4 regions of the Streptomyces sp. NPDC001443 genome follow, and region 1 is predicted to be linked to each of the others. Evidence: riboswitches for the same ligand, from Rfam matches in the RefSeq annotation. Region 1 holds a riboswitch; each other region holds the start of a gene.
The links. Region 1 has a riboswitch for S-adenosylmethionine ahead of ACWC24_RS22085 (ABC transporter substrate-binding protein). Riboswitches for the same ligand answer to the same signal wherever they lie in the genome.
Positions count from the first base shown of each region.

Region 2: linked by a shared signal. The riboswitch ahead of ACWC24_RS37080 (putative leader peptide) and the one ahead of ACWC24_RS22085 (ABC transporter substrate-binding protein) in region 1 are both predicted to bind S-adenosylmethionine.
Region 3: linked by a shared signal. The riboswitch ahead of thrC (threonine synthase) and the one ahead of ACWC24_RS22085 (ABC transporter substrate-binding protein) in region 1 are both predicted to bind S-adenosylmethionine.
Region 4: linked by a shared signal. The riboswitch ahead of ACWC24_RS04470 (aminotransferase class V-fold PLP-dependent enzyme) and the one ahead of ACWC24_RS22085 (ABC transporter substrate-binding protein) in region 1 are both predicted to bind S-adenosylmethionine.

Region 1 is NZ_JBSFIA010000021.1:45,332-52,948, reverse strand. Features, by position in the region: gene ACWC24_RS22100 (LLM class flavin-dependent oxidoreductase) at 1-266, opposite strand, end outside; gene ACWC24_RS22095 (MFS transporter) at 357-1,514, opposite strand; gene ACWC24_RS22090 (transporter substrate-binding domain-containing protein) at 1,597-2,622, opposite strand; SAM riboswitch class IV at 3,239-3,348, shown strand; gene ACWC24_RS22085 (ABC transporter substrate-binding protein) at 3,680-5,329, shown strand; gene ACWC24_RS22080 (ABC transporter permease) at 5,326-6,408, shown strand; gene ACWC24_RS22075 (ABC transporter permease) at 6,408-7,361, shown strand; gene ACWC24_RS22070 (dipeptide ABC transporter ATP-binding protein) at 7,354-7,617, shown strand, end outside.
Region 2 is NZ_JBSFIA010000052.1:29,712-37,328, reverse strand. Features, by position in the region: gene ACWC24_RS37100 (dipeptide ABC transporter ATP-binding protein) at 1-689, opposite strand, end outside; gene ACWC24_RS37095 (ABC transporter permease) at 774-1,709, opposite strand; gene ACWC24_RS37090 (ABC transporter permease) at 1,706-2,668, opposite strand; gene ACWC24_RS37085 (ABC transporter substrate-binding protein) at 2,673-4,292, opposite strand; gene ACWC24_RS37080 (putative leader peptide) at 4,532-4,648, opposite strand; SAM riboswitch class IV at 4,683-4,796, opposite strand; gene ACWC24_RS37075 (DUF1684 domain-containing protein) at 4,899-5,723, opposite strand; gene ACWC24_RS37070 (TIGR03564 family F420-dependent LLM class oxidoreductase) at 5,831-6,754, opposite strand; gene ACWC24_RS37065 (sulfite oxidase) at 7,165-7,617, shown strand, end outside.
Region 3 is NZ_JBSFIA010000007.1:121,141-128,757, reverse strand. Features, by position in the region: gene nagA (N-acetylglucosamine-6-phosphate deacetylase) at 1-448, opposite strand, end outside; gene ACWC24_RS10855 (ROK family protein) at 448-1,425, opposite strand; gene ACWC24_RS10850 (DUF3263 domain-containing protein) at 1,717-1,965, shown strand; gene otsB (trehalose-phosphatase) at 2,046-2,912, shown strand; gene ACWC24_RS10840 (alpha,alpha-trehalose-phosphate synthase (UDP-forming)) at 2,966-4,423, opposite strand; gene ACWC24_RS10835 (glucosyl-3-phosphoglycerate synthase) at 4,531-5,475, opposite strand; SAM riboswitch class I at 5,664-5,804, shown strand; gene thrC (threonine synthase) at 5,822-7,105, shown strand; gene ACWC24_RS10825 (MoaD/ThiS family protein) at 7,102-7,377, shown strand.
Region 4 is NZ_JBSFIA010000002.1:366,580-374,196, forward strand. Features, by position in the region: gene ACWC24_RS04450 (NYN domain-containing protein) at 63-1,406, opposite strand; gene ACWC24_RS04455 (hypothetical protein) at 1,443-1,682, opposite strand; gene ACWC24_RS04460 (rhomboid family intramembrane serine protease) at 1,846-2,574, shown strand; gene ACWC24_RS04465 (Lrp/AsnC ligand binding domain-containing protein) at 2,658-2,939, shown strand; gene ACWC24_RS04470 (aminotransferase class V-fold PLP-dependent enzyme) at 3,073-4,473, opposite strand; SAM riboswitch class IV at 4,653-4,769, opposite strand; gene trpD (anthranilate phosphoribosyltransferase) at 4,906-5,970, opposite strand; gene qcrB (cytochrome bc1 complex cytochrome b subunit) at 6,092-7,617, opposite strand, start outside.

The sequences.
Region 1 (7,617 bases):
GCGACCAGCAGCGGATGCCGGTAGGGCGTGATGAGTACCGTCGTACCGAGGCCGATCCTGCTCGTGATTCCGGCCAGCCAGGCAAGAGTTGTGACAGGTTCGTAAAATGGAGCGGGATATTGTCTGGCGACGTCCGACGTGATCGCCACGTGGTCGGAGAGCATCAGCAGGTCGTAACCGAGACCCTCCGCGGTTTTGGCCCAGCGGGCCAGGTTGTCCGGGTTCGCACCCGGGCCGAAGTTGGGGACGTTCACACCGATCCGCATGCCCCAACCCTAGCAACTCCACGACAGCGAGACGCAGTTGTCGACGACGTCGGCTTTCCGCGATACGAATGGCCGACAAGCGCCGGCCGGTCAGTTCTCACCCGACGATCCGAAATTCCTCGAATCCGGCCGGTGTGCTGTGCGCAGGTCCAGGAGGAGGAGTACGACAAGGACGGCCGCCGTCGCCGGAAAGAGCGCGGACGGGCCGCCGAGGGAGAGCAGGGGGCCACCCGCGAGCGAGCCGATACCGGTACCGCCGTCGAAGGCGATGTTCCACGCGACCCCGGCCACACCGACCCCGCCGGGGCGGTCACCGGCCGCCCTCAGGGCGAGGACCAGGGTGGCGCTCTGGACGGCGCCGAAGCCCGCTCCGAACAGGGCGGCACCGGTCAGCAGAAGTGCCGGCACGCCGGAGCCGGCTCCCCCGGCCGTGCCGAGCGCCGTGACGAGAGCTGCGGGCAGCAGCACCGGGCGGCCTCCGTAGCGGTCGATGAGCCATCCGGCGCCGAGCCGGGAGAGCACGGTGGCGGCCTGCGCGGCGAACAGGGCCCGCGGCGCGGCCGACGCGGTCAGCGGCAGGAAGGTGAAGACGACGCCGTAGGCCGTGGTGGAGGCCGTCTCCACCAGGAGCGGGCCGGTCATGGGGCGCAGTAGCCGCCATGTTCCGCGCACGGCGTGCGGACCGCCGGAGCGGGGTCCGCCCGGCCGGGCGGGCCCAGCGGCACGAGGCAGGCCGAGGGAACCGGCCAGGACCAGCGCGGCCGTGACCGCCGCCAGGGCGAAGGCGAACGGGTACGCCTCCCGCCGGGCCAGGGCGACGCCCAGCGGGGCACCCAGAACGCCGGCGACACCGACCACCGCGCCGTACCAGCCGATGGCCCTCCCCCGGCTGCCGGACGGGAACAGTTCGGCGGTGAGGGTGACGCCGACGACGACGAACACGCCGAAGCCCAGCCCGCGTACCGCCACCAGACCGGTCAGGACGGGCAGCGTGGAGGCGGCCGGAAGCACCAGGCACGGCAGTCCGAGCAGCGCACCGCTCAGGGCGAGCGAGCACCGCTGCCCGAGCCGTGCGAACAGCCACGGCGTGAACGGCTGGACCACCAGGGTGGCCGCCATCATGGTGGCGGTGAGCACTCCGGCGCCGGACGGTCCGGTGCCGGAGCGGACGGCGTACGCGGGCATCGCACCGAGCAGCAGATTGAAGCCCGCGAAGCCGCCGAACGCGGCGATCAGAGCGCCGGTCACCGCTGCCCGGTGCCGTCCGGCGGACAGCGCCGGTACCTCGTCCCGCCCGGACCCGCGTCCCCGATCTCGTACCGCCGTCATGTCAGGAGTTGTCGAGCGGCAGTCCGGGCGGGTTCACCTCCGACTTGGCGACGGCCTCGTTGGAGAGGTTCCAGGCGGCCAGCCACTTGGCGTACTGACCGTTCTCGATCAGGTAGTTGATCGCGTCGGCGATCGGCTCGGCGAGCCCGCTGCCCTTCTTCGAGGTGGCCGCGATCAGGCCTTGGAGCGACGCGCCGGCGCCGGAGAACGTGCCCGCGTTGGCCGTGGGCGTGGGCGTCTTCGCGGTCTGGGTGACGTGATAGGAGATGGTCGGGTTGGGGCCGAAGTGCGCGTCGATCCTGCCGCTGTTGAGCGCCTGGTAGACGCCGTTGTTGTCCGGGTAGTGCTTGACGGTGAGCGTCTTGCCCTCGCTCTGCAGCTTCTTCTGCCACTCGAGGAGGATGCGCTCCTGGTTGGTGCCCGCCCCGACCTCGACCGTCTTGCCCGCCAGGTTCTCGTAGTTGCCGTCGAACTTCCACTTGCTGGACTTCAGCACCTCGAACGCGAGGTTGTCCTGCCGGTAGGAGGCGAACTCGTACTTCCTCTTGCGCTCCTCGGTGTCGGTGACGTTGGAGAAGGCCACGTCCACCTTGCCGCTGTCGATGCCGATGAAGAGGTTGGCCCAGGTGAAGTTCCGGCTCTGCGGCTCGAGGCCCAGGACCGCGGCGACCAGGCGGCCGATGTCGGTCTCGGACCCGGTGAGGGTCTTCTGGTCGTCACCCACGAACTCGAGCGGGGCGGAGCCGGAAGGCAGAGCGCCGTGACCGATCACCAGCTTGCCGCTCTTGCGGACGGCAGCGGGCAGCTCGGCGCTGATCGACTTGACCTCGGACACCTGGAGGGTCACCTCCTTGGCGGCACCGTGCGAGAGCTGACCGATGGTCACGCTCCCGGAGCCCGCGTCGTCCGTCTTGGCGGCGGCGGCACTGTCCCCACCGCAGGCGGTGAGCCCGGTGGCGAGAGTGGCGACGGCAGTCGCCGCGGTGATGCCGCGTATCAGGCTACGTCGGGTGACGTGGGTAGACATGGCCGTTCCTTGTCGCTCGGGAGAAGGGTGGTGGCGTGGGGGAAGGAAAATCGTCGGTACGCCGTGGGGGGCGCGGGGAAAGGCGGTGGACCGGACGACGTTGCTCAGGACGTACGGGGTCCACTCGTCGAGGCGCGTGCGATGACCGGCCGACGGGCGAGCCCCGGCCGAGGACGGCACGGAGGCCGTCCGAGCGCTGCTCCAGACGGCTGAAAGGCTTCGCTGCGTCGCCCTCAGGTACGGCAGGACCGCGGCCGCGTTCGGTGCGGCGATCGGACTCGCGCCGTTCCGCTGCGGTCAGGCTCCGTACGACGACGGAACCCAGGTCGCGCGCCGTGGGACGGGGGTCAGCAACAGATCTCGTCGAACTGGTCGGCACGGCGGCTCACCCAGAACGGGTCGAGCAGCACCATGTGTGCCGTGCCAGTGGTTTCCATGGCCGGATATAAGCACACCTCCGTCAACGGCGTCCACCATGCGTCCACTGGCCGGGACCGGACCGCACCCCCACGACCCCAGGCCCCAATTCACCTGTACGTGCCCGCTGTTCGTCGCACACGTCTGCCCTCCTGGCGCGTCTTGACGCCGGAAGAACAGCCGATCTACGGTGTGCGCGAGCTACGAGTTCCGGTGATCAAGCCCTGGCTGGCCGGACGGCAACCCTCGACGCAGTGGGGTGCCCCAGGTGAAGGCTCGGCGGATCTCATTCTTCTGCAAGTGCGCTCACACAGCCCCGCAGCGGGCCGGAACCAGGGAGGACGGCATGGCGACGCCCTTGCTGCTGTGCTCCCGGCGCCATGTCGACCTGCTGCTGGTCTCCAGCTGTCTGTGTAAGGTCTGAATCCGCCCCTTCCGGGCCCGGGGACCTGCCCACCCGGCCGAATTCCGGCCGGCCGTGCCCGCTGCCCCGTCGTGTTCCGGGCCGGTAGACCTTCCGCCTTCCGGCCCGACCGTGCAACACCCCCACCCCCTTTTCCGACGTGATTCGGCCCGCCGTGGCGCAGTCCTGCGCCGACGGCTGCCTCACGCATCCCTGCTGCGGAAACAGAGACCCCTGATGGCACTGCACAACGGCGCGACACCGAACAGACCCCTGCGGTCCGGTCTCGGCGCGATCTCCCTCGGCACCGCGTTCCTGGTGGCGCTGACCGGCTGCACCAGCAGCAAGGACGGCGAGACCACCAGCTCCACCGAGGCCCTCACCATCGGCACCACCGACCAGGTCACCAGCATCGATCCGGCCGGTTCCTGGGACGCGGGCTCCGGCACCGTCGAGAGCGAGGTCTACGCGACCCTGCTCAGCCAGAAGAACGGATCCGCGGACGTCTCACCCGACCTCGCCACCGGGATCGAGCAGACCGGGCCGAAGGAGTACACGGTCACGCTCCGGAAGGGCCTCAAGTTCGCCAACGATCACGAACTCACCGCCTCGGACGTCAAGTTCAGCTTCGACCGGAACCTGAAGATCGCCGACCAGAACGGTCCTTCGTCGCTGCTGTACAACCTCGCCTCGGTCGCCGCCCCGGACCCGGCCACCGTCGTCTTCACCCTCGAGTCGGCCAACGACACTCTCTTCCCGAAGGTCCTGTCGACGGCCGCGGGCTACATCGTGGACGAACAGGTCTTTCCCGCGGACAAGATCCTCGACGACAGGTCCGTCGTCGCGGCCAAGCCGTGGAGCGGGCCGTACGGCATCACCGACTACGACAAGAACTCCCTGGTGTCGTTCACCGCCAACGCGCGCTACAAGGGGCGGCTGGGCACGCCGAAGACCAAGAACGTCCAGCTCAAGTACTACGCAGACGCCGGCAACCTGAAGCTCGACGTCCAACAGGGCACTCTCGACGCCGTCTACCGCACCCTCACCACCACCGACCTGGACGACCTCGCCAAGCACAAGGGCGTCAAGGTCCACACCGGCGCCGGCAACGGCATCCGCTACCTCGTCTTCGACTTCGCCACCCAGCCCTACGGCACCAAGGCGAAGGACGCCGACCCGAAGAAGGCCCTCGCCGTCCGCCAGGCCGTCGCCGACTCCGTCGACCGCTCCCAACTCGCCCAGCAGGTCTACAAGAACACCTACCAGCCGCTCTACACCTCAGTCCCGGACGGACTGACCGGCGCCATCCCTTCCTTCAAGTCGCTCTACGGCGACAAGAAGGGTGGCCCCGACCAGGCTGCGGCGGCAGCCCGGCTGAGGGCGGCGAAGGTCAGGACCCCGGTGACGCTCAACCTCCAGTACAACAGCGACCACTACGGCTCCTCGTCGGCCGACGAGTACGCGCTGGTCAAGACCCAACTGGAGGCCACCGGACTGTTCAAGGTGAACCTTCAGTCCACCGAGTGGACCCAGTACGGCAAGGACCGTGTCAAGCACCTCTATCCGCTCTACCAGCTCGGCTGGTACGCCGACTACCTCGACGCCGACAACTACCTCTCGCCCTTCTACTCGGCCAGCAGCTGGGTCGCCAACAGCTACGACGACCCCGCCGTCCGCGCACTGGTGGCGAAAGAGGAGACGGAGACGGACACGGCCCGGCGCACCGCGCTGATCCAGCAGGCGCAGGACAAGGCCGCCGCCCGGGTACCGCTGCTGCCGCTGCTCCAGGGCTCCACCGCCATCGTCACCCGCAGCGACGTCAGCGGCGTACCCGACGAGCTGGACGCCACCTACCAGTTCCGCTGGGCGGGACTCGCGACGAAGTGAGCACTCCGACGCGGCAGACCGGCGGCGCTGTCGGCACCCCGGCCGACAGCGCCGCCAGTCAGGGATTCGCCCGCTACCTGGTGATCCGCTTCCTCCTCATCATCCCCACCGTCCTGATCCTCGTCAGCCTGGTCTTCTTCCTGATGCGGCTCACCGGAGACCCGATCAGCGCGGCCTTCGGCGACCGCCTGACCCCCGACCAGCTCCACTCCAAACTCCACCAGGCCGGCTACGACCGGCCGTTGCCCGCCCAGTACCTGGACTATCTGCGCTCACTGGCCGTCGGCGACTTCGGCCGCACCGTCACCGACAACCAGCCCGTGACCCACGTCCTCACCGCCTACGGCGCCGCCACCGTCGAACTCGCCTGCTGCGCCCTCCTGGTGGCCCTGCTCATCGGCGTGCCGCTCGGCATGGTGGCCGCCTCCCACCGCGACCGGGCGCCGGACGCGGCGCTGCGCCTGTTCGCGATCCTGACCTATGCCACCCCCGTCTTCTTCGTGGGCCTGCTGCTGAAACTCGTCTTCGCGATCTGGCTCGGCTGGCTGCCCTCGTCGGGCCGGGCGAGCACCGGTGTGCAGCTCTTCCTCCAGAACCAGACCAGCACAACCGGCGTGTACCTGATCGACGCCCTGCGCAGCGGCGACACCACCGCCGTCGCGGACGTGCTGCGGCACGCCGTACTGCCGGGACTGGCCCTGGGACTGCTCGTGGCCGGCATCCTGCTGCGCCTGGTGCGCACCAACCTGATCGGCACCCTGTCCACCGGCTACGTCGACGCCGCCCGCTCCCGTGGCGTCGCCCCGCTGCGGCTCGTCACCCACCACGCGGCCCGCCCCGCCCTCGTCCCCGTCGTCACCGTCCTGGGACTTCAGGTCGCCGGTCTCCTCGGCGGGACCGTCCTGACCGAGACCACCTTCGAGTGGAAGGGCCTCGGTTACGAACTCGCCCATTATCTGACGGCCCGTGACTTTCCGGCCGTGCAGGGCATCGTGGCCCTGTTCGCCGTCATCGTCGCGGTGACGAACTTCCTCGTCGACGTCGTCGCCGCGCTCATCGACCCGCGAGTGAGGTACTGATGACGCTGCTGCTCACCCGACGACTGCCCCGGCTGCCGCACATCAGGTCCGGGGCGGGAGTGCAGCGCGCCATGCTGCTCACCGGCCTGGTCCTCACCGCGCTCTTCCTGCTCACCGCGCTGCTCGGCCCGCTGCTCGCCCCGCACGGCTATGCGCAACTGAGCGACTCGAAAGGCCTGTTCGGCTCCCAACAGCATCCGGGCACCGTCCACCCGCTGGGCACGACCATCGCCGGGTACGACGTCCTCTCCCGCACGATCTGGGGCGCGCGCACCGCGCTATTGATCATCGCCGCCGCACTGCTGCTGTCGGTGGTGCCGGGCTCGGTGCTCGGACTGGTCTCCGGCTACCTCGGCGGCAGACCGGACAGGCTGCTGGTGGGAGTCGCGGACGCGCTGTACGCGTTCCCGCCGCTGCTGCTCGCCATCGTCATGTCGATCGTGATCAGCGGCGGCCGGTCCAGCCTGACCGGCGGCCTCGGCGCGGCCGCCTGCTCGGTCGCGGTCTCCTTCGTACCCCAGTACTTCAGGGTCGTACGCGCCGAGGTGATCCGGGTGAAGGCCGAGCCCTTCGTCGACGCCGCCCGCGTCATCGGCACCGGCCCCTGGCGCATCATGACCCGCCATGTGCTGCGCAACTCGGTACGCACCCTGCCGCTGATCTTCACGATCAACGCGTCGGAGGCCATCCTCACCCTCGCCGGCCTCGGCTTCCTGGGCTTCGGCATCGAACCCAACTCGGCCGCGGAGTGGGGTTACGACCTCAACCGTGCCGTCGCGGACGTCACGTCGGGCATCTGGTGGACCGCGATCCCACCGGGCCTGGGCATCGTGCTCACCGTCCTGGGCACGACCTTGCTCGGCGAGAGCCTCACCGACCTGGCCGACCCACGGCTGCGGAGGCGAACCGCCACCCCCGGCTTTCTCACGGACGGAACCGGCGACGATGACTGATCTGCTGCGCATCGAGGACTTGCACGTCGGGTTCGCCACGGACGCCGGCACTGCGCCCGCCGTCCGTGGCGTGAGCCTGGCCGTCGCCCCGGGCGAGGTGCTGGCCGTGGTCGGCGAGAGCGGCAGCGGCAAGACCGTCACCGCCCGCTCGGTCCTCGGCCTGCTGCCCGAGACCGCGACCGTCCGCGGCCGCGTCCTCATCGGCGACGGCACGCGCGAACCCAAGGAGAACGTGCTCACCGCGCCCGCCGCCCGG
Region 2 (7,617 bases), on a different contig from region 1:
GCCATGACCACCAGCCGCTGCGCCCGGTCGGCGGCGACCCCGAGGTCGTGGGTCACCAGCAGGACCGCCGTGCCCGACTCCTCGGCGAGGCGCTGGAGATGGTCGAGGATGACCCGCTGCACGGTGACGTCGAGCGCGCTGGTCGGCTCGTCGGCGATGATCAACTCGGGTCGCGCCGCGATCGCGACGGCGATCAGGACCCGTTGCCGCATTCCGCCGGAGAGTTCGTGCGGGTACTGCCGGGCCCGGACGGCCGCGTCGGGCAGTCCGGCCCGGTCCAGGACCTCGATCGCCTCGGCGGCGGCCGAGCGGCGGCTCGCGAGTCCGTGGATGCGCAGCACCTCGGCGACCTGCTCGCCGATCCGTTTGACCGGGTTGAGCGACACGGTCGGGTCCTGGGGTACGAGGCCGATCCGCGCCCCGCGCACGGTGCGCAGCTCCGCCTCCGACAGCGTGGTCAGGTCGTGCCGGCCAAACCGGACCGTGCCCGCGTCGATGCTGCCGCTGTCCGGCAGGAGCCTGGTGATGGCGTGCGCGGTCGTGCTCTTGCCGGAGCCCGACCCGCCGACCACCGCCGTCACCTGTCCCGGCCATACGTCGAGGTCCACGCCCCGGACGGCCGCCACGGTGCCGCCGCGAGTGCGGTACGAGACGGACAGGCCGCGGATCTCCAGCAGTGGTGCGGTCACGTCCGCACCGCTTTCAGAGCCCTCACTGTCCGCCCCGCTCTCATTGCTCCCACCACTCCCACCCTTCTCTCGTCGGTCGGTCGGTCATCGTCGGCGGGACCATTCGCCGTCCAGCGCCCTCGCGACGCGGTTGGTGGCCAGTACGGTCGCGGCGATCGCCAGACCGGGCAGCGCGGTCAACCACCAGGCGTTGGCCAGGTAGTTGCGGCCCTCGGAGATCAACGTGCCCCACTCCGGAGCGGGCGGGGGAGCGCCGTAGCCGAGGAAGCTCAGCGCCGACACCGCCAGGATGGAGGCGCCGAAGTCGAGGGTGGCCAGGACGATCACCGGGCCCGCGGCATTGGGCAGCACATGCCGGCCCAGCACCGAGTACCAGCGGGCCCCACAGGAGCGGGACGCCTCGACGAACACCGCCTGACGCACCCGGAGCACCTCGGCGCGCGCGACGCGGGCGAAGGAGGCGACACTGGCGATGCCGACCGCGACGGCCACCTTCACCGTCCCGTATCCCAGCGCGGTCACCAGGGCCAGCGACAGGAACAGCGCGGGGATGGACAGCAGGACGTCGACGAAACGCATCACCACGTCGTCCACCCAACGGCCGACGAACCCGGCGACCACACCGAGCAGCCCGCCCACCACGAAGGCCACCAGCACCGCGATCAGCGTCGCCTTCAGGGACAGCTGGGCGCCGTGCACCACCCGGGCGAACACATCGCGCCCCAGCTCGTCCGTGCCGAACCAGTGCGCACCGCTCGGGCCGCGGAAGTTCTGCGTCGGCACCCCCTTCAGCGGGTCCCGCGAGGTGAACAGCCGCGGCCGGAACGAGGCCGCCACCACCAGCACCAGCACGCCGACCGACAGCAGCAGACCGGGCCGGAGCACCAGGAACCGCAGCATCCGCCGTACGCCGAGGCGGCGCCCCGGTTCGGGAACGGACGACGCACCGACCGGCCGGGCGAGGCCGGGCGCGGCCTCGGCGGGAGCCTCGACAAGGCTCTGACTCAGGCTCTGGCTCATACGACACGCGCCCTTCCGCCCGGGGAGGCCATCACGATCCGTGGGTCGAGCAGCGGATAGACCAGGTCGACGACCAGGTTCGCCGTCACGAAGACCAGCGCGCCGAACGCCACCACCCCCTGGACCACCGGGATGTCCTGGGCCGTGACAGCCGCCGCGGTCACCCGGCCCAGGCCGTCACGGGAGAACACCGTCTCGACGACGACCGAACCGGCGATCAGCTGCCCCACCAGCAGGCCGACGACCGTCAGCGCAGGCAGGGAGGCGTTGCGCAGCGCGTGCCGCAGATGGACCCGCCACCGGCCCGCGCCCTTGGCACGGGCGGTCTCCACATACGCCTGGTCGAGCGCGGTGAGCAGGCTCTTGGCCAGCACCTGCGCGATCTGGGCGCCGGTCGGGACCGCCAGCGTCAGCGCCGGCAGCACCAACCCGCTCGGCCCGTCGTTGCCGAACGCGGGGAACCAGCGCAGACGGAAGGAGAACACCTCGACGAGCAGCAGCCCCACCCAGAACGTCGGGACCGACACCCCCAGCGGCGGCAGCGACAGCAGCAGCTGCCGCAGCCGACGCCGCGTGGTGTACGTCGCGGCCACCGCCAGTCCGCCGCCGAGGACCACCGCGAACAGCAGCGCTGTCGCGGTCAGTTGGAGGGTCTGGGGCAGAGCGTCGGCCAGGGTCGAGGCGACCGGTCGGCCGGTGCTGACCGAGTCGCCGAAGTCCCCGCGCACCGCCCGCCCGAGATACTCGGCGTACTGCGCGAGCACCGGCTTGTCGAAGCCGTACTCGTGCCGCAGCGCGGCGATCTGTCGGGGATCGACCTGCCCCGAGTCCATTCCGGCACCGGCCATCGCCGTGACCGGGTCACCCGGCAGGTAGTCCAGCACCAGGAACGACACGGTGTACGCCGCCCACAGCACCCCGACCGCCTGCGCGAGCCGTTTGAGCACATAGCCGCGCACGGGGTCAGCCGATCCAGGTGTCGTGCAGCTGGATCCGGCTGGAGGCGTCGAAGGCGAGGTCGTGCACCTTCGTGGACACGCCCAGCTGGGTCTGCAGCTCCACCACCGGCACGTTGTAGGCGTCGCGCACGATCGACTGCTGTGCCTGGGCCACCAGCCGGCTGCGCTCGGCCGGGTCGCTGGTCGCGGCCTGCGCGGACAGCGCCGTGTCCAGGCCGCCTGCCGGTACGCGGTAGAAGTTGGCCAGCTTCGTGGAGAAGGTGCTGCGCAGGATGTCGGGGTCGGCGCGGGTGATGTTGCTCCAGATCACGTCGTATTCGCCCGACTGCTGTATCGGCGACAACTGGGTGAGCTGGAGCTGCCGGAGGGTCACCTGGACGCCTACGGACTTCAGTTGCTGCTGTATCAGCTCCAACGCGGGCTGGTTCGTGGCCGCGTTGGGAACCCAGTCGATGGTCAGGCTCAGCTTCCGCCCGTCCTGGACGCGGATGCCGTCGCCGCCCACCCGCCAACCGGCCTCTTCCAGCAGGGACTTCGCCTTGGCCGCGTCGAAGGCGAGATCCGGGGCGAGATCGGTGTAGTCGGGCGTGGTGTGTGCGAGGACGCTGGTGGCCGCCCGGGTGCCGGTGGGGAAGACGGTGTCGGCGATCTGCTTCCGGTCGACGGCGGACAGGATCGCCCGGCGGACCCTGATGTCCTTCAGGACCGGCCGCGCGTTGTTGAGGGCGAGTCCGAAGACGATGCCGGGGTTGGCCCGCCGCTGGAGGGCGACCTGGCCGCCCTTGAGTGCCGCCTCGTCGGCCCGGCCCACGCTGCCGATGGCGTCCACCTGGCCGGACCGGAGACTGCCGGCGCGTACGCCCGCCTCCGGTACGACCTTGAACACCACCTGGTCCAGATACGCCTCGCCCCGCTTGTTCCACCGCGAGGATCCCCAGGCGTAGCCAGGGCGTCTGGTCAGGGTGACCGACTGGTTCTGCACGTACTGTTTCAGCACGAACGGTCCGGACCCGATCACCCCGTCACTGCACTTCTGCTGCGGTGACTTCGTCACGCTCGCCGAGGACTCGATCCCCAGCGAATGTGTGGAAGTCGCTTGCAGGAACTGGGCGTTGGGCTGCTGGAAGATGACCTTGACGGTGAGCGGGTCGACCACCGTGGTGCTTTCGACACCGCTCAGATAGCCCTCGGCCAGAGTCCCCAGGACACCGAGCTTCGGCACCGCGTCGAAGTTGTCCTTGACCACCTGGGCGGTCAGCGGGGAGCCGTCGCTGAAGGTGACACCGGAGCGCAGATGGAAGGTGAAGGCGGTCGAGTCGGCACTGATGTCCCAGCTCTTCGCCAGCCACGGCACGATCTTGCCGGTACGGGGATCCTGGTCCGTCAGGGAGTCCACGATCTGGCGCACCGAGTAGATCGTGTCGTTGCTGCCGACCTGCTGGGGATCCACGCAGCCGGCGTCCGAACCCACGGCGAAGGTCAGGGTGCCGCCGGACCGCGGCTTGCCGCCTCCTGTGCCGGAGCCGTCGGTGCCCGACCCGCAGGCGGTCAGCAGCACGCCGGTGGTGAGCAGGGCGGTGAGCGTCGCCCATCGGGGAGTTCTGAAATCCGGTAGTGCTCTCACGAGAGGTTCTCCTCTATGCGTCGCCCGGCATGGAGCACCGCACGAGGCACGACCGCGCACAGGCGCGCGGTCCCGGTCGGCGCGACGCCGATGACGGGGAAGTGCCCTGCGGACAGGGGCCAGGCGGAAAGCGGATCAGGAAGATCAGCAGGAAACGGGGGATATCGACCGCTGATGGGTGTGACGGATGTCGACCGTCGGCGAGGAAGGTCGCCGAAGCCCGGCCGCGGGAAGGGCCGTCAGGCCTGACAGAGGCAGCTGGTCGAGCGCTTCAGATCGATGTGGCGTCGGCGCGCCAGCCGGGAGAACACCATGGCGACCAGGGAGGAGGCGGCAGGGCCACCATCGCGTCGCATCACGGTCCTCCACCTCGTCGGCCCTGAACACAGGGCCACGCGCTTGCGGGGATCGTCGCTGATCCCGCCGGGCTTTCACCTGGAGCACCCCGCCGCGCGGGAGGGTTGCCGGTCAGCGAGCCAGGGCTTGACGCTGACACTCAATGCCGTTCTTGATCGTACGGAGCGGTTCCGACGTACGTCAATGCCGCGACCGGACGCTCCCGCGGCGACGTGGGGACGGCCGCGGTCGCGCCCGGAAGGTCATGGTTCAGGAACCGCCGCGCTCGCGCGGGAGCTTCTGGCCCGCCTCGATCGCCACCGTCAGCCGGTTCTCCGCCGGCGGCAACGGGCAGGTGGCCAGGTCCGTGTAGGCGCACGGCAGGTTGGTGGCCCGGTTGAAGTCCAGGACGACCGTGCCGTCGGCTGCGGGCGGTTCGACGGACAGGGTCCGGCTGGCGGTGTAGGTGGTGACCCCGGCGGTCGTGTCGGTGAACAGCACGCTCAACCGGCCCTGACCGGCCCCGGGAAACGCGGTCAGCGACAGCCGGTGCCCGTCCACCTCGAACTCGATCCTGCCGGGCGCCTCGTACACGTGCTCCAGACCCTCAACCACGGCGCCCACGGTGGTGGACCGCGGCTCGTCGAAGGGGATGTAACGGCCCGTCACGGCCCAGCGCGGGTCGGGGGCGTAGGCCGGTGTTCCCATGAAGGCCGTGCGCAGCGGCGCGTCAGGGTGCCGGGGGCGCACGATGTCATGACCGCCCCGCTTGGCGACCTCGATGACGGCGTCCTTCCAGACCGCGTCGACGCCACCGCGTTCGGGCAGCACGCCGAAACGGTGCTCACCGCTCACCGGCTTCCCGTCGACGACCAGTTCCTCACCGTCGTCGAGCGCGACGACGACCCCGTCGGGGCCGGTGTGCCAGCTACCGGGCGCGTCGCTGAAACGCTGCGGCCGGTCGTCGAGCCAGTGCAGACCGGTGATCGCCAGGAAACCGTGCGGGCCGGAGAGCCGGGCCTCTTGTTCGCGGTACCACTCCAGCCACTGTTCGGTGAAGGCACGGAGGTCTGCCGTGGTCGCCTCGCTGGTCATGAAATCTCCTTCGGTGTACGGAGGTTGGCCCCCGCGCGGGGATGCTGGGTCGGGGGCTGGGGACGGGGGTCTTCGGAGCTCGGCGGGATGCCGTGGATCCGAGGGGCTCAGGCGGCCAGTTCGCCGAGGAGCGCCCAGGTACGGCGCCGGTCCGCCGCTCCCGCGATCTCGGTGCCCGAGAACACGACCTCGGTCGCGCCGGCGTCGCGGTAGCGCCGTACCTCTGCCTCGACCGCCTTCTCGTCGCCGATCACGGCCAGGTCCGCGGCGCGCCGGCCGCCGGAGAGCTCGATGACCCGGGCGTAGGACGGGACCTGTTCGTAGAACGCGAGGTTCTCGGTGGCCTTCGCGCGCACCGCGTCCACGTCGTCCGTGACCACGCCGGGTACCAGCGCCACGATCCGGGGCGCGGGCCGTCCGGCGGCCTCGGCCGCGGCGGCCAGGGCGGGGACGATGTGTTCCGAGAGGGCGCGCGGTCCCGCGAGGTAGGGCAGGATCCCGTCCGCCAGCTCACCGCTGACCCGCAGCGCCTGCGGGCCCATCGCGGCGACGAGCAACGGGACACCGGACTCCGCGCCCGGTACGCGCGCGGGGATCGGGGTGGTGGCGGTGAGCAGCTCACCGTGGAAGTCGGCCGTGCCGGTCTCGGTCAACTGGCGCAGTGCGGTGAGGAATTCACGCAGCCGGGCGATGGGCCGCCGGAACGGCAGGCCGAAGCCGGTCTCCGTCAGCAGTTTCGTGCCCAGGGCCAGTCCGAGGTGGTAGCGGCCGTGGGTGGCGGCCTGGGCGGTCTGGGCCTGACTGGAGACCAGCAGGGGGTGGCGGCCGAAGACGGGGATCGCGGAGGTGCCCACGTGCAGCTCCGGTACCGCGCGTCCGACGATCGCGGCGAGCTGGGGTGAGTCCGCGCCGAAACTCTGGCCGAACCACACGGACCGCAGCCCGGCGGACGCGGCCTCCTCGGCCAGTCGCACACTGGCGTCGACCTGGTTCTGCGCGTCGGATGCGTTGAGTGCTACGCCAACAGTCATGTCAGTGGGAACGGGCGGCCGGTGAGCCGGCATTCCTGCCGAGTGTGACGGCTGTATGTCAGTCGTGTGAGGCGGTGCTGCCCGGTCTGTCGGTCGGGTGCGGGGCGCGGCAGCCACGCCGGCAGACCCGCCTGGACACGCGGTTCACCGGCAAGTGGGCTCCGTTGACGCCTTCCGCCCCGCGTGCTTACATCCCGCCATGCCGTTGTCGGAGCCGCTGACCCGCCGTCGCGCCGTGGACCTCGTCCGCGTGGCCGCCGCGCTGTGTCGGACGACCGGCTGACCTCGCGCTGCCGCCAACCTCCTTCCAGCACAAGCCGGTCGGGCACGCAGCGGACCGTCCCGGCAAGACTTGCGCCGAGCCGTCGAGCCCTCCCTTTCGTCCCGCCCCGTCATGACGAGGACCCGCCATGCCTTCCTCCACCCCCACCGGCCGACACCTCGAAACCGACTACGACCGTCGCAGACTGCGCCAGTGGCTCGCGGGAGAGGCCAGAGCCGACGGGGTCACCCGCCGTCGGCTGCTCGCCCTGCTCACCGCGACCGCCTCCGCGACCGCGATCGGTGGCGCGCAGCCCGCCCACGCCGCCGACAGGACGATCGTCAAACCGCTGCCCGCCGAGTGGTTCATCGAGCGCGGCACCAACGCCGAGACCCGCTGGGAGGCGCTGCGCGGAACCGGCCACCACACTCCGAACGAACTCTTCTTCGTGCGCAACCACACCGCCACACCCGTCCTGGACGCCGACGACTGGCGGCTTCGGCTGTGGGGGAGCGGCTTGCGCGGCAGACCGGGGGAGGACCGGCCGGTGGAGTTCGGGTACGACGATCTGCGCGCGCTGCCGGCCGTCACCCGGACCGCC
Region 3 (7,617 bases), on a different contig from region 1:
GCTTGCGGACCTCCGCCGGCTCGGGGTCGCGCAGCAGCGCCTCGGAGTGCGCGCCCTTGCGGCAGGGCGAGATGAACGGGCCCTCGAAGTGGATGCCCGCGATGTCGCCCTGTTCGGCCAGTTCGGACAGCAGCCCGGCCTGCCGGGTGAGGACGTCCATGTCGTCGGTGACGGTGGAGGCGACGAGGGTCGTGGTGCCGTGCAGACGGTGGGCGCGGACGGCCGTCAGGACGTCCTCGGCCGGGCCGGAGAAGGACGCGCCACCGCCTCCGTGGTTGTGGATGTCGACGAAGCCGGGTACCAGCCAGTGGCCGCTGACGTCCACGGTCTCCGCGTCGGCCGGGGACGGGCCGGCGATCCGGGTGCCCTCGACGAACACGCGGCCGCCGTCCACGGTCCCGGTGGGCAGTACCACCCGGGCGCCGGCGAGAACCTTCCTAGTGGCCATCAGGCGGTTACCTCCGAGGGGTCAGTGGTGGTCAGGAGATCCCGGGCGAGGAGCCCCGCGCCCAGGCAGCCGGCGGTGTCCCCGAGTGCCGCGGGGACGATCGACGGAAGCTTCTGGAAGGTGACGCGCTGCCGGACGGCGTCCCGCAGCGGTGTGAACAAGGTTTCCCCCGCCTCGGCGAGTCCGCCACCGATGACGATCGTGCGGGGGTCCAGCAGGGTGAGTGCGGTGACCAGTCCGTCGGCGAGCGCGTCCACGGCCGTCCGCCAGACCCGGACGGCGTTCGGGTCGCCGGACGCGACGGCCTTCGCGCAGTCCGCCGCGTCGGTCTCCGGGCGTCCGCAGGCGGCGGCCCACGCCTCGCTGACCGCCGAGGCGGACGCGTAGCGCTCCAGGCAGCCGCGCTGCCCGCAGGGGCAGGGGGTGCCGCCGGGCCGTACGACGACATGGCCGATCTCGCCCGCGAAGCCGTGCGCGCCCGCCTCCACCCGGCCGTCGAGGCCGATGGCGCCCGCGATGCCGGTGCCGAGCGGGACGAACAGGAAGCGGTCGGCGCCCCGGCCCGCGCCGATCCGGCCCTCGGCCAGACCGCCGGTGCGCACATCGTGCCCGAGGGCGACGGGGATCCCGCCGAGCCGCTCGGTGAGCAGGTCGCGCAGGGGTACGTCGCGCCAGCCGAGGTTGGCCGCGTAGGCGGCGATGCCCTGCCGCTCGTCGACGATGCCGGGGACGGCGACGCCGGCGGCGGCCGCGGGCTCGCCGAAGTGCCGCTCGCCGTGGGCGCGCAGCTCGGCGGCGAAGTCGAGGATGCCGTCGACGACCGCGTCGGGGCCGCGCTCGCGGCCGGTGGCCCGGCGCGCCTGGTGCAGCAGCACGGGGGGTCCGGGCGACGCTCCCCCGGACGGTGTGGTGTCCACCCCGACCAGGGCGGCCTTCATCCCGGTGCCGCCCACGTCGAGGGCGATGACATGTCTCACGGAGACAGTGTGGCCCGTGGACCCGGGAGAGGTCTAGTCCACTTGCGCGGTATAGACCTTTATTCGACAAACGGACGAGCGGCCGGCGCGGTCCGGGCGAAGAGCGGCGCAGTCGGGACAAAGCGCGGCGCGGTGTGCCAGACGGTCCGGACCGGGACGATCGCGGTGCGTGCAGGGCGGGCCTTGCCGGCGCGGTGTGCCCTGAGCGGGCAAGGCCCGCGGCGCGGTGCGACCCGGCCGCCGGCCTCGCCGCACTCCCGCTCGGCCGCCGGGAGCGGTTACGGTGCCGTCATGGACGACGACCAGGACCGCGGTGCCGCCCTCGGCCGCCGTGAACGGGACATCCTCGCCCTGGAGCGCCGGGGCTTCGCCGGCCCCGGCGCGAAGGAACGCGCCATCCGCGAGGAGCTCGGCCTGGCGCCCGTCCGCTACTACCAGCTGCTCAACGCCCTCCTCGACGACGCGCGGGCCCTCGCCGAGGACCCGGTCACGGTGAACCGGCTGAGACGGGTGCGGGAGTCCCGGCGGGCCGAACGGTGAGCGGGCCGTACCCCTGACTCGTCGCCCCCGCGTCCGACGAGTCAGGGGTACGGCCCCTGCCCCGCGGATAGGGTCGCCGTATGGGCAGCCACGACACGCACCCCCCGCACCCCGCACGGCCCCTGCCGACCCCCACGACCCCGGCGGGCCGCGAAGCACTGGACGCCATCCTCGCCCGCCCGGAGCGCTCGGTGATCGGACTCGACTTCGACGGCACGCTCGCGCCGATCGTGGCCGACCCCGAGCAGGCCCGTGCGCACCCGGACGCGGTGCCCGCGCTCGCCGCCCTCGCGCCGAAGGTGGCGGCGGTCGCCGTGGTCACCGGCCGGCCCCCCGCGGTGGCCGTACGGCACGGCGGTTTCGAGGCCGTGCCGGGCCTGGACCACCTCGTCGTGCTCGGCCACTACGGCGCCGAACGCTGGGAGGCCGGCACCGGCGCCGTCATCGCCCCGCCGCCGCACCCCGGCGTCGCGGCCGTACGGGCCGAACTGCCGGGCTTCCTCGACGCGATCGGGGCCTGGAAGGGCACCTGGATCGAGGAGAAGGGCCGGGCGCTCGCCGTCCACACCCGCCGGGCCGAGGACCCGCAGGCCGCCTTCGAGGCGCTGCGCGAGCCCCTCGCCCGGCTCGCCGCCCGCCACGGCCTGATCGTCGAGCCCGGCCGCATGGTCCTCGAACTGCGGCCGCCGGGCATGGACAAGGGCGTCGCCCTCACGGACTACGTCCGCGAGATCGGCGCCGAGGCCGTCCTCTACGCCGGTGACGACCTCGGCGACCTCCCCGCCTTCGCGGCCGTCGACAAACTCCGCTCCGAGGGCGTCCCAGGCCTCCTGGTGTGCAGCGGCAGCGACGAGGTGGCCGCCCTGCGGGAACGGTCGGACCTGGTGGTCGACGGCCCCGAGGGAGTCGTGGACCTGCTGCGCGCCCTGACGGCCCGGCTCGGCTGACGGCCCGGCTCGAGGCCGACCGCCGGGGCGGTCGGCCTCGAGCCGCAGGACGGTCAGCCGCGCAGAGCGTTCAACTGGTCCAGGAACCACTGGGCCGGCGGCAGCGCGGTCGCCGCGCCGGCCAGCCGCTTCGTGCGCTCCGCCCGCTCGGGCACCGGCATCACCAGCGCCTCGTGCAGCGCCCGCGCCGTCCCGGTCACATCGTACGGATTGACGGTGATCGCGTCCTCGCCCAGCTCCTCGTACGCCCCCGCCTCCCGTGACAGCACCAGCGCGCACCCCTCGTCGGAGACGACCGGCACCTCCTTGGCGACCAGGTTCATGCCGTCCCGGATCGGGTTCACCAGCGCCACGTCGGCCAGCCGGTACGCGGCCAGCGAGCGCGCGAAGTCGTCCTTCACGTGCAGCACGACCGGCGTCCAGCCCGGCGTCCCGTACCCGGCGTTGATCTCGTCCGCGAGCCGTTGCACCTCGGCGGTGTACTCGCGGTAGACCGCGAGGTCCTGCCGGGAGGGGTAGGCGAAGGCGACGTGCACGACCCGCTCCCGCCACTCGGGGTGGTCGTCGAGGAGCTGCCGGTACGCCAGCAGACCGCGCACGATGTTCTTCGACAGCTCGGTCCGGTCCACCCGCACGACCGACCGGCGGCCCTCGCCGATCTCCGCCCGCAGCGCCGCCATCCGCTCGCCGACGTCGGCCCGGTGGGCGCGCTCGCGCAGGAAGTCGGCGTCGGCTCCGAGGCCGTGCACGCCGATCGCCGTGGTCCGCGGCGCGCCGCCGCCGGGCGGGGTGTGCTCGATCGTCCCGTGCGGTCCGTCGTCCGGCCGGGCCGGGCGGATCCGCTCGCGGTCCACCTCACCGGCGCAGTCCATGAAGGCGCCCGCCCACCGGTGGGTGAGGAAGCCCAGCCGGTCCGCGCCGAGCATGCCCCGCACGATCTGCTCGCGGATGTCGTCCGGCAGCATCCGGAAGTAGTCCGGCGGCGCCCACGGGGTGTGCGAGAAATGGCCGATGCGCAGGTCGGGGCGGAGTTCTCGGAGCATGCCCGGCACCAGCGTCAGGTGGTAGTCCTGGACGACCGCCGTCGCCCCCTCGGCCGCCTCCTCGGCGAGCGCCTCGGCGAACGCGCGGTTGTAGCGCTCGTACGACGCCCACCGGCGCCGGAACTCCGCGTCGAAGACCGGCTCCAGCGGGGTCTGGTACAGCATGTGGTGGACGAACCAGAGCACCGAGTTGGCGATGCCGTTGTAGGCGTCGGCGTGCACGTCGGCCGGGATGTCCAGCATCCGCACGCCCGGCTCGCCCGTGCCGCGCCGCACCGCCTCGCGGTCGCCGTCGGACAGGGCGGAGCACACCCACAGCGCCCCGGCGTCGGGCCCGATGGCCGACAGGCCCGAGACCAGCCCGCCGCCGCCCCTGCGGGCGTGCAGCGAGCCGTTCTCGCGCACCTCGTACGAAACCGGGCCGCGGTTGGACGCGACCAGCACCTCAGCAGCGTGCGTGGAAGCCATACGCCTCAACCTAGCCCGGCCCGGAAACGCTCAAACGTGCGGAAGGCCCCTGACAGTCCGGAAACATTTGTATACGAACCCTTGGGGAACATCACCGCGCGCATCCGTCAGGCCACCTTGCGTGACGCGTACTCGGCGATCTCGGCCATCGGCGGCCGCTCCTCCGTGTCCACGGAGTACGTGCGCGGCTCGAAGCCGTCCCGGCCCCGCTCGAACTGGGTGAGGGAGGGCCGGACCAGATGCCCGCGGGCCATCCGCAGCTGCGCGGTGCGGTAGATGGCGGCGGCCATCCGGCCCAGTGCCTGTCCGTCCTGGTGGCGGTGCTTGCGCACCCCGACGTCCACCTGGGCGAGCGCGTCGAGGCCCACCAGGTGCAGCGAGTCGACCAGCATGCCCAGCTCCACCCCGTACCCGACCGGGAAGGGCAGCTGTTCCAGCAGGGAGCGGCGGGCCGCGTACTCGCCGCCGAGCGGCTGCACGAAGCCGGCCAGCTGCGGCCAGTGCATGTTCAGCAGCGGGCGGGCCATCAGCTCGGTGACCCGGCCGCCCTGGCCCGCCGCCCCGCCGAGCGGGCGGTCGTACATGGCCTTGACGAGGTCGACGTCCGGATCGGTGAGCAGTGGGCCCACGATGCCGGAGACGAAGTCGGAGGAGAACTCCCTCAGGTCCGCGTCGACGAAGCAGACGATGTCCCCGCCGGTGACCAGGAGGGACCGCCACAGCACCTCGCCCTTGCCGGGCACGGCCGGGATGCGGGGCAGGATGGCGTCGCGGTGGACGACCCGGGCGCCCGCGGCCGCGGCCACCGCCGAGGTGCGGTCGGTGGATCCCGAGTCGACGACGACGATCTCGTCGACGAGCGGGACCTGCTGCATCAGGTCGTGCCGGATCACGGCGACGATGTCGCCGACCGTCTCCTCCTCGTTGAGCGCGGGCAGGACGACGGAGACCGACTGGCCCCGGGCGCGTTTCGCGGCGAGGATCTTGTGGAGCGGGCGGTCGTTGACGGACCAGGAGCGGGTGCTCAGCCAGCGCTCGACTTCTTCCAGCACAGCGGCGGCTCCTTCTGCGTTCTGCGTGCTCGCGGCGGGTGGGAGTGCCCGCTGCGACAGCGGTCGACGGTCACGGGCATCTCGCGGTTCGGACGACTCTCTCAACTGTCGGGGCCTTCGGTTACAGTCTTGAACAACGCGGATGACCATCGCATGTCCAGGGTGGCCGACCGCTGAAAACTTCATACCGCTCATCCAGAGGGGCAGAGGGATACGGCCCGATGAAGCCCCGGCAACCCTCCAGTCGGTTTCTCGTTCACGCGAGGCTCCCGGCTCGGGAAGGTGCCAAATCCGTCTCACGGCGAAGTGCGTCGTGAGGAAGATGAGGAGAAAGGGCCTCGCCTCCATGGCTGCGCAGACTGCTGTAAGCACCACGAACCCCGTCGATCTGGGCTCCGCCGCGGCGCTCTCCTGCCGCGAGTGCGGACACCGGGTACCGCTCGGCCCGGTCTTCGCCTGCGAGGAGTGTTTCGGCCCGCTCGAGATCGCCTACGACTTCTCGCGGTACGAGACCGAGGAGCTGCGCAAGCGGATCGAAGCGGGACCCGCGAACATCTGGCGCTACGCGCCGCTGCTGCCCGTCCCCGCGGACGTGGCGGACAAGCCCAACATCAACCCCGGCTGGACCCAGCTCGTCAAGGCCGACAACCTGGCCCGTGAACTCGGTGTCACCGGTGGGCTGTACGTGAAGGACGACTCCGGCAACCCGACGCACTCCTTCAAGGACCGGGTCGTCGCCCAGGCCCTGGAGGCCGCGCGCGCCTTCGGCTTCACCACCCTGTCCTGCTCCTCCACCGGCAACCTGGCCGGCGCCGTCGGCGCCGCCGCGGCCCGCGCCGGTCTGCGCTCCTGTGTGTTCATCCCGCACGACCTGGAACAGGGCAAGGTCGTCATGGCCGCGATCTACGGCGGTGAACTCGTCGGCATCGAGGGCAACTACGACGACGTGAACCGTTTCTGCTCCGAGCTGATCGGCGACCCGGCGGGCGAGGGCTGGGGCTTCGTCAACGTCAACCTGCGGCCGTACTACGCGGAGGGTTCCAAGACCCTGGCGTACGAGATCTGCGAGCAGCTCGGCTGGCGGCTGCCCGACCAGCTGGTCGTCCCGATCGCCTCGGGCTCCCAGCTCACGAAGATCGACAAGGGACTCCAGGAGCTGATCAAGCTCGGCCTGGTCGAGGACCGGCCGTACAAGATCTTCGGCGCCCAGGCGGAGGGCTGCTCGCCGGTGTCCGTGGCCTACAAGGCCGGCCACGACGTCGTACGCCCCCAGAAGCCGGACACCATCGCCAAGTCCCTCGCCATCGGCAACCCGGCCGACGGGCCGTACGTCCTCGACATCGCGCGCCGCACCGGCGGTGCCGTGGAGGACGTGACGGACGAGCAGATCGTGGACGCGATCAAGCTGCTGGCGCGGACCGAGGGGATCTTCGCCGAGACGGCGGGCGGGGTGACGGTGGGCGTGACCCGCAAGCTCATCGAGAACGGCCTGCTCGACCCGAGCCTGACGACCGTCGTGCTGAACACCGGTGACGGCCTGAAGACCCTCGACGCGGTGGCCGGCACCGGTCTGACCGCGACCATCCGCCCGAACCTGGACTCCTTCCGAGAGGCTGGCCTCGCATCATGAGCGTCAACGTCCGCATCCCCACCATCCTGCGCACCTACACCGGCGGCGCCGCGGAGGTGAGCGCCGAGGGCGCGACCCTCGCCGAGGTCATCTCCGACCTGGAGAAGAACCACACCGGCATCGCGGCCCGCGTCCTGGACGACCAGGGCAAGCTGCGCCGGTTCGTCAACGTGTACGTGAACGACGACGACGTCCGCTTCGAGCAGGGCCTCGAGACGGCGACCCCGGACGGCGCGGGCGTCTCCATCATTCCGGCGGTCGCCGGAGGCTGATCATTACCTTCGGTAACCTCGGTTACCGAGTGTTCATCGAATTGCCCCCTCCGCGAGAGAAGCGGAGGGGGCAATTCTGTGTGATTGAGCGCGGTAGAGTTGGGGAACCCGCTCCCGATTCCGGGGTTTGCGACCTTCACCACCTGCCGTACGGACGACGAGAAGTAGCCAAAGTGGGCAGGTGTTTTGCGCCTTTCGTTCCCAATGCCTGGCCCAAGTTGCCCTGGAACAAGGCGAATT
Region 4 (7,617 bases), on a different contig from region 1:
CGATTGACGCTACGTTGCGTGACGACTCCGTCAATTCGGGCATTGCTTCCGGAACTTGACGTTCAGGACAGGCGCTTGAGAAGGACCGCCGAAGCCACCGGCCGCGCCCCCGCCCGGGCCACCCCGTCGGCCACCTCACGGTCGGTCGAGGCCACGATGACCGGCCGGCCCGGAGGCTCGGCCCGCACCAGCTGACGGATCAGTTCGTCGGCGGTGACGCCCGGCTTGGAGAACAGCACCCGCACCCCGCGGGGCGGCGCGAGCAGCACCGGCGCCACCAGTTCGGCGCCGTCGAAGACGCAGGTCACCTCGGCTCCCGTCTGCGCGGCGAGCTGCGAGAGCTGCCCGAGCAGCCGCAGCCGCTGCTTCTCCAGCGGCATCTGGGGATAGCCGGTCTTGGTGACGTTGTAGCCGTCGACGACCAGATGCGCCTGCGGCAGCGCGAGCAACTGGTCCAGGATCGCCGGGTCGTTCTCGGACAGTGCGCGGTTGGCGATGTCCTTCGGGGTCATCCGGCCGGGCTCGACCGCGTCCACGGTCTCCGCGGGCCGCACCGACACCGGCGGCAGCGCCAGCTCCCGGCGCAGCCCCTGGGCCGCGTCGAGCACGGTGTCCAGCAGCAGCCGCACTCGCATGTCCTCGACGCTGCGCCCCTCGCGGGCCGCCTTGCGGGTGGCCTCCAGGGCCGCCTCCGCCTCGCCCAGGCGCGCCTTCAGCCGCCGGGACTCGCTCTCGGCGGCGGACACCTGCGCCTGCGCCTCGGCCCGCGCCACCTCGGTCTCGCCGTGCACCTTGCGCAGCGCCGCCTCGCCGCGCTTGACGTCACTGAGGGCCGAACGCAACTTGCGGTGCAGCGACTCGGCCTCCCGCTTCGAGGCGTCCAGCTCGGCCCGCAGCCGCTCGGTCTCGGTCCGGCCCTGCTCACGGGCCCGGTCGAGCTCCTCGCGCAGCCGTTCCAGCTCGGCTCGGCTCTCCTCGTCGGCCCGCTCGGCGTCCGCGCGCAGCGCCTCCTCGCCGGCCGCGGCCACCAGCTTCACCCAGCCGGCCGGCCGCAGTACATAGGCCGCGGCCGCCACGTCCAAGGGGTCCGCGGCCGGGGGCGGCGAACCGGAGTCGAGGGCGCCGGCGAGTTCGGGCTGCGCCTCCCTGAACTTCTCGGCGATGCGCTGCCGGAAGAGCGAGTCCGTCTCCAGCGCCGCGGCCATGGCGTTGCCCGCGAACTTGACCCGACGATTCGGGGCGAACCGGGCGTACTGTCGCAACTGGGCAGGCAGTTCGGTCAGGACCAGCCCGCCGAACCCGTCCGAGACGATCTGCACGACCCGGCGCCGCACCCCGTCGGGCAGCGGACGGTCGAGCACCTCGGCGGCGCCGTCGCCCGGCCCCCCGCCTGCGGTCTCCACCATCCGTCACACCCCAATATCCGTGCGGGGCCGCTCCCGTCAGGAGCCGGCGCCCGGCCTGTCCACGAGTTCCACCTGGTCGACGGCGTTGCACCAGCGGCAACGCACCGACTCGATCGTCTCACTGACCACCTCGCGCTCCTCCACGCTGGGCTGACCGGCGAGGTCGAGATGGACGTACTCCACCACCTTCGACGAGCGGGTCACGTCGAAACGCGTGAGGTTGCCGCAGAGGGTGCAGCGCCACCGCGTCGAGGCGGTCGGCAGGGGAACCGTCATCAGGGCTGTTCGCCTTCCTTCTGTCCATTGTCCGTGACGCACCGGGCTCTCCCCGGAACATGTGGCTCGTAACCCTACGGCCTGGCGGGTACTCGCCGCCCACCCGTCCACGGCGGCGAGGCGGTCTGTGCTGATCCGTCCCCGTACGTCATGCTCTGTGTTCATGATCAGCGACTGGAACGGAACCACGGGCAGCGCGATCCGGAAGCCGTCGGCACCCGTGACGTACGGGCTGATCGCCCTGTGCTGCCTGGTCTTCCTGATCGGCCCCGCCTCCGGCTTCAATCCCGGGTACGGCACCGGCGCCGCGCTGTCGGCCGTCCAGCGGGCCTACTTCCGCCACTGGGGCGTGGTCCCGGCCGAACTGTTCCGGGACGCCCCGGGCCAGGCCCTGACGCCCGCCAGCGCCCTGTTCGTCCACGGCAGCTGGGTCCACCTCCTCGGCAACATGCTCTTCCTCTACGTCTTCGGGGCGATGACCGAGGAACGGATGGGCCGGGTGGAGTTCACCCTCTTCTACGTCGGCTGCGGCTACCTGGCACTGCTCGGCTACGCGGCCGCCAACGCCGGCTCCGAACAATCGCTGGTCGGCGCGTCCGGGGCGATCTCCGCGGTCCTCGGCGCGTTCCTGTACCTGTTCCCCCGGGCGCGGGTGACCAGCCTGCTGCCGTTCCTGTTCTTCCTGCCGGTGCGCTTCCCCGCGTGGGTCGTGCTGCCCTTCTGGGCGGCCCTGCAGTGGGTGGCGGCGGGCCGGGCCACCCAGGGCCCCGGCGTGGCCTACCTGGCACACCTGGTGGGCTTTGGCACGGGCTTCGGGTACGCGTGGCTGCGGTTCGGCCGCAGCCGCGGTCCGGCCCGGCAGGTCAGGGCCGCCACGGGCGACGGCGGCTGACCGGCCCGGCCGGCCGCCGCGGCCTTGGTGGGTCCGGGATCACGTCATAGAGTGAGGGCCCCGGCCGAGAGAGAGAACCAACCGTGATCACCGCGATCGTCCTTATCAAGACCAGCGTGGACCGGATCCCCGAGATCGCGGAATCGATCGCCGCACTGGACTCCGTCAGCGAGGTCTTCTCCGTCACCGGCACCTACGACCTGATCGCGATGGTGCGGGTGACCCGGCACGAGGACCTGGCGGAGGTCATCCCGGGCCGGATCAGCAAGATCCCCGGCGTCGAGGGCACGGACACGCACGTCGCGTTCCGCACCTACTCCCAGCACGACCTGGAGGCGGCGTTCGCGATCGGTCTCGACAGCTGAGGCCCTCCCCCGCGGACCGGTAAGGGCTGAGCGCGCGGTTCCCCGCGCCCCTCGGGCGGGCCTGCCCGCAGGCGGCCCCAGGGGCGCGGGGAACCGCGCGACCGGCCATGACGGCGCCGCGCGACGGGCCCGGTCAGACCGCGGGCACGCAGCGGCCGTCCTCGGTCCGGTAGCGCCACTTCGCGCCGTCCCTGACCAGTTCCCGCACCGCGGTCACGAAGCGCTCCACGTGCTCGTCCGGCGTTCCCGCGCCGAAGCTCACCCTGATGGCGTTGAGGGACTTCTCGCCCGGCGCGGCCTCGGGAGCGCCGCACTCGCCCTGGCTGCCCGGGTCGCTGCCCAGCAGCGTGCGCACCAGCGGATGGGCGCAGAAGAGGCCGTCGCGGACGCCGATGCCGTACTCGGCGGAGAGGGCGGCCGCGAAGTGGGAGCTGTTCCAGCCCTCCACCACGAAGGAGATCACCCCGACCCGCGGGGCGTCGTCGCCGAAGAGGGAGAGGACCCGCACCTCGGGCACCTCGGCGAGGCCCGCCCGGACGGTGTCGATCAGGTGCAGCTCACGGGCGACGAGCGCCTCGAAGCCCGCCTCGGTGAGGGCCTTGCAGGCGGAGGCGATGGAGTAGGCGCCGATCACGTTCGGCGAGCCGGCCTCGTGGCGGGCGGCGCTGTCGTGCCACTCCACGTCCACTCCCCCGTCCGCGCGCCGGGTGACGCGCCGGCTCGCGCCGCCGCCGGCGAGGTACGGCTCGGCCTCGCGCAGCCAGTCGGCGCGGCCGGCCAGGACCCCGGAGCCGAACGGCGCGTACAGCTTGTGGCCGGAGAAGGCGACCCAGTCGACGTCGAGGTCGCGGACCGAGACCGGGTGGTGCGGGGCCAGCTGCGCGGCGTCCAGGACGATCCGGGCGCCGTGCGCGTGGGCCGCCGCCGCCAGCTCGCGGACCGGCCACAGCTCACCGGTGACGTTCGAGGCGCCGGTGACGCAGACCAGGGCCGGGCCATAGGGGCCTCCCCTGCTCGAGCGCAGCCGAGAGCTTGGGGAAGGGTCGCGGTCGGCCAGGGCGCGCTCCAGGGTCTCGACGGCCTGCCGCGGGCTGCGCGGGGCGTCGAGATAGGTGACCTGGGCGTCCTTCCAGGGCAGCAGCGAGGCGTGGTGCTCGGTCTCGAACACGAAGACCTCGCAGCCGGCCGGGAGCGCGGCCGCCAGCAGGTTGAGGGAGTCGGTGGTGGACCGGGTGAAGACCACCTGGTCGCCGGCACGGCAGTCGAGGAACTCCGCAACCGTGCGGCGGGCGTTCTCGAAGAGGTCCGTGGACAGCTGCGAGAGGTAGCCGGCGCCGCGGTGGACGCTGCCGTAGTACGGGGCGTACGCCGCCACGTCGTCCCAGACGCGCTGGAGGGCGGGGGCGCTGGCCGCGTAGTCGAGCGCGGCATAGGTGACTTCGCCGCCCGTGACGAGCGGAACGGTGACATCACGGCCCAGAACGGCCAGCGGGGCACAAACGGTCCGGGCGGAGGCAGCGGTGGAGACGGACATGGGGAACTCCCGTGAGCGGCAAGGCGGAATCACCACGCGAGCACACGGGCTCGAGCGCGGAGAAAGGAAAAGGGGTGTGCGGAGGCGGGGCTCGACGCCCTAGCGCATTCGCTTGCTCACGGAAGGCTCCCTCGATGACCAGGACCCCTGGTGCTGGGCTCGTTCAGGAGCCGTCGAGGGGTCCGCGCTTGCCGTGGACCTCGTTGCCCACGACCTGGTCCTCACCCGGGGCACCCCGCCACGGACGGAGGGTTGCCGGACAGTCGGCCGGGGCCTCATGACTGTCACTCATGACCTGTCCGTCATCCTGCCACACGGCCCGTGAAGCGCAAGGCGCGGTCCGCATCCTGGACCGCGCCTAGCCTCGTCCCCTCGGCCGGGGCCCTGCGTCGCCCCGGCCCGGCCGCAGCGCACGCGGCCGGGGAGGGCGGATCAGGCGTTGCTGACGGCCACCCAGCGCTCCAGCGTCCGCCGGGCCGCGGCGGAGTCGATCGACTCCGCCGCCCGGTCCATGCCGGCGCGCAGCTGCTCGGCCAGCGTCCCGGAACCCGGCCGCAGCGCCACCAGCGCCGCCGCGGAGTTCAGCAGCACGGCGTCCCGCACCGGCCCGCCCTCGCCGTTCAGCAGCCGGCGCGCCACATCCGCGTTGTACGAGGCGTCGGCGCCGCGCAGCGCCTCCACGGGCACCGGTTCGATGCCGACGTCCCGCGGGTCGAAGGCCTCCTCTGTGACCTTGCCGTCGCGCACGACCCACACCCTGGAGGTGGCGGTCGTGGTCAGCTCGTCCAGGCCGTCGTCGCCGCGGAACACCAGCGAGGAGTTGCCGCGCTCGGCGAAGACACCCGCGATGATCGGCGCCACCCGGGGATCGGCGACACCGACCGCCTGGGCGCGCACCTTCGCCGGGTTGGTCAGCGGGCCCAGGAAGTTGAACACCGTCCGGATGCCCAACTGGCCTCGGGCGGCCGCCACATGGCGCAGCGCCGGGTGGAACTTCACCGCGAAGCAGAAGGTGATCCCGGCCTCCTCGGCGACCTCCGCCACCCGCTTCGGCGTCAGTTCGAGGTTGACCCCGAGCTTCTCCAGGACGTCCGAGGCGCCCGACGCCGACGAGGCGGCCCGGTTGCCGTGCTTGACGACCTTGGCACCGGTGCCCGCGATGACGATCGAGGACATCGTGGAGATGTTCACCGTCTTCGCGCCGTCGCCGCCGGTGCCGACGATGTCGACGGTGTCGCCCGGCACCTGGATCACGTTGGCGTGCGCGTACATCGCCTCGACCAGTCCCGTGATCTCCTGGACGGTCTCGCCCTTGGCCCGCAGTGCCACCGCGAACCCGGCGATCTGCGCGTCGGTGGCCTCGCCGCGCATGATCCGGTCCATCGCCCAGGCGGTGCTCGCGGCGCTCTGGTCGCGGCCCTCCAGCAGACCGTTCAGTACCGCGGGCCAGGAACGGCCCGCCGCGGTGTCGCCTCCAGCGGGGGTCACAGCGCTCATCAGCCGCTCCTGGTTCGTAGACACGTACAGACTGACTACAGCCTATCCAGCGCCGGACACGGCGAAGGACCCCGTCCGAAGACCGGACGGGGTCCTTGTGTGCGCGTGGCGAGCGCAGCGATCAGTGGTGGCCGTGGCCGCTCGTGATCTCCTTGTACTCGTCGACAGTCGGCTTCTCGATCTGGCTGTCCTCGTCGAAGTACGCCTTGCTGATCTTGGCGCGCAGCTTCTGCGAGCCCTTCAGCTTGCGCTCGACACCGTTCTCGTCGACCGTCGGGCCGAGTTCGAGCGGCTGGTACTGCTCGTGCGCGGTGAGGGTGTGGAGCTGCTCCTGGCTGAGCGGCTCGTGGATCTCGATGAACTCACCGTGCGGCAGGCGCTTGATGGTGCCGGTCTCGCGACCGTGCAGCACCTTGTCCCGGTCCCGGCGCTGGAGGCCGAGGCAGATCCGCTTGGTGACGATGAACGCGATGACCGGTCCGACGAAGAAGAAGATCCGGACGAACCAGGTGATCGAGTTGATCGACAGGTGGAAGTGGGTGGCCCACAGGTCGTTGCCACCGCCGACCAGCGTGATCATGTACATCGTGACCCAGGCGGTGCCCAGGGCCGTGCGGGTCGGCGCGTTGCGCGGGCGGTCCAGGATGTGGTGCTCGCGCTTGTCGCCGGTGATCCAGGACTCGATGAACGGGTAGAGCGCCAGCGCGGCGAGCACGACACCGAAGAGGACCAGCGGGATGAACACGCCCAGGACCAGCGTGTGGCCCCAGATGTTGATCTCCCAGCCGGGCATGTAGCGGATCAGACCCTCGGCGAAGCCCATGTACCAGTCGGGCTGGGCGCCGGTCGACACCTGGTCCGGACGGTAGGGGCCGATGGCCCAGATCGGGTTGATCTGCGCGATCGCCGCGATGGCCGCGATGGCACCGAAGACCAGGAAGAAGAAGCCTCCGGCCTTGGCCATGTAGACCGGCAGCAGCGGCATGCCGACGACGTTCTTGTTGCTCTTGCCGGGGCCCGCGAACTGCGTGTGCTTGTGGTAGAAGACCAGGATCAGGTGGCCCACGACCAGGCCGAGCATGATGCCCGGCAGCAGCAGGATGTGGATCGAGTAGAACCGCGCCACGAAGTCGTGGCCCGGGAACTCCCCGCCGAAGAGGAAGAACGAGATGTACGTGCCGACGATCGGCATGGACAGGATCGCGCCCTCGGTGAAGCGGACACCGGTGCCGGAGAGCAGGTCGTCCGGGAGCGAGTAACCGGTGAAGCCGGTGAACATGCCCAGGACGAACAGCAGGAAGCCGAACAGCCAGTTGACCTCACGCGGCTTGCGGAACGCGCCCGTGAAGAACACGCGCATCATGTGCACGAACATGCCGGCGAGGAAGATCAGCGCCGCCCAGTGGTGGATCTGCCGGATGAGCAGACCACCGCGCACCTCGAAGGAGATGTGCAGGGTCGAGCTGAACGCCTCGGACATCAGCTGTCCCTGGAGCGGGACGTAGCTGCCGTGGTACACCACCTCGTTCATCGAGGGGTGGAAGAACAGCGTCAGATACACACCCGTGAGGATGATGATCAGGAAGCTGTAGAGGCAGACCTCACCCAGCATGAACGACCAGTGGTCGGGGAAGATCTTGCGCATGT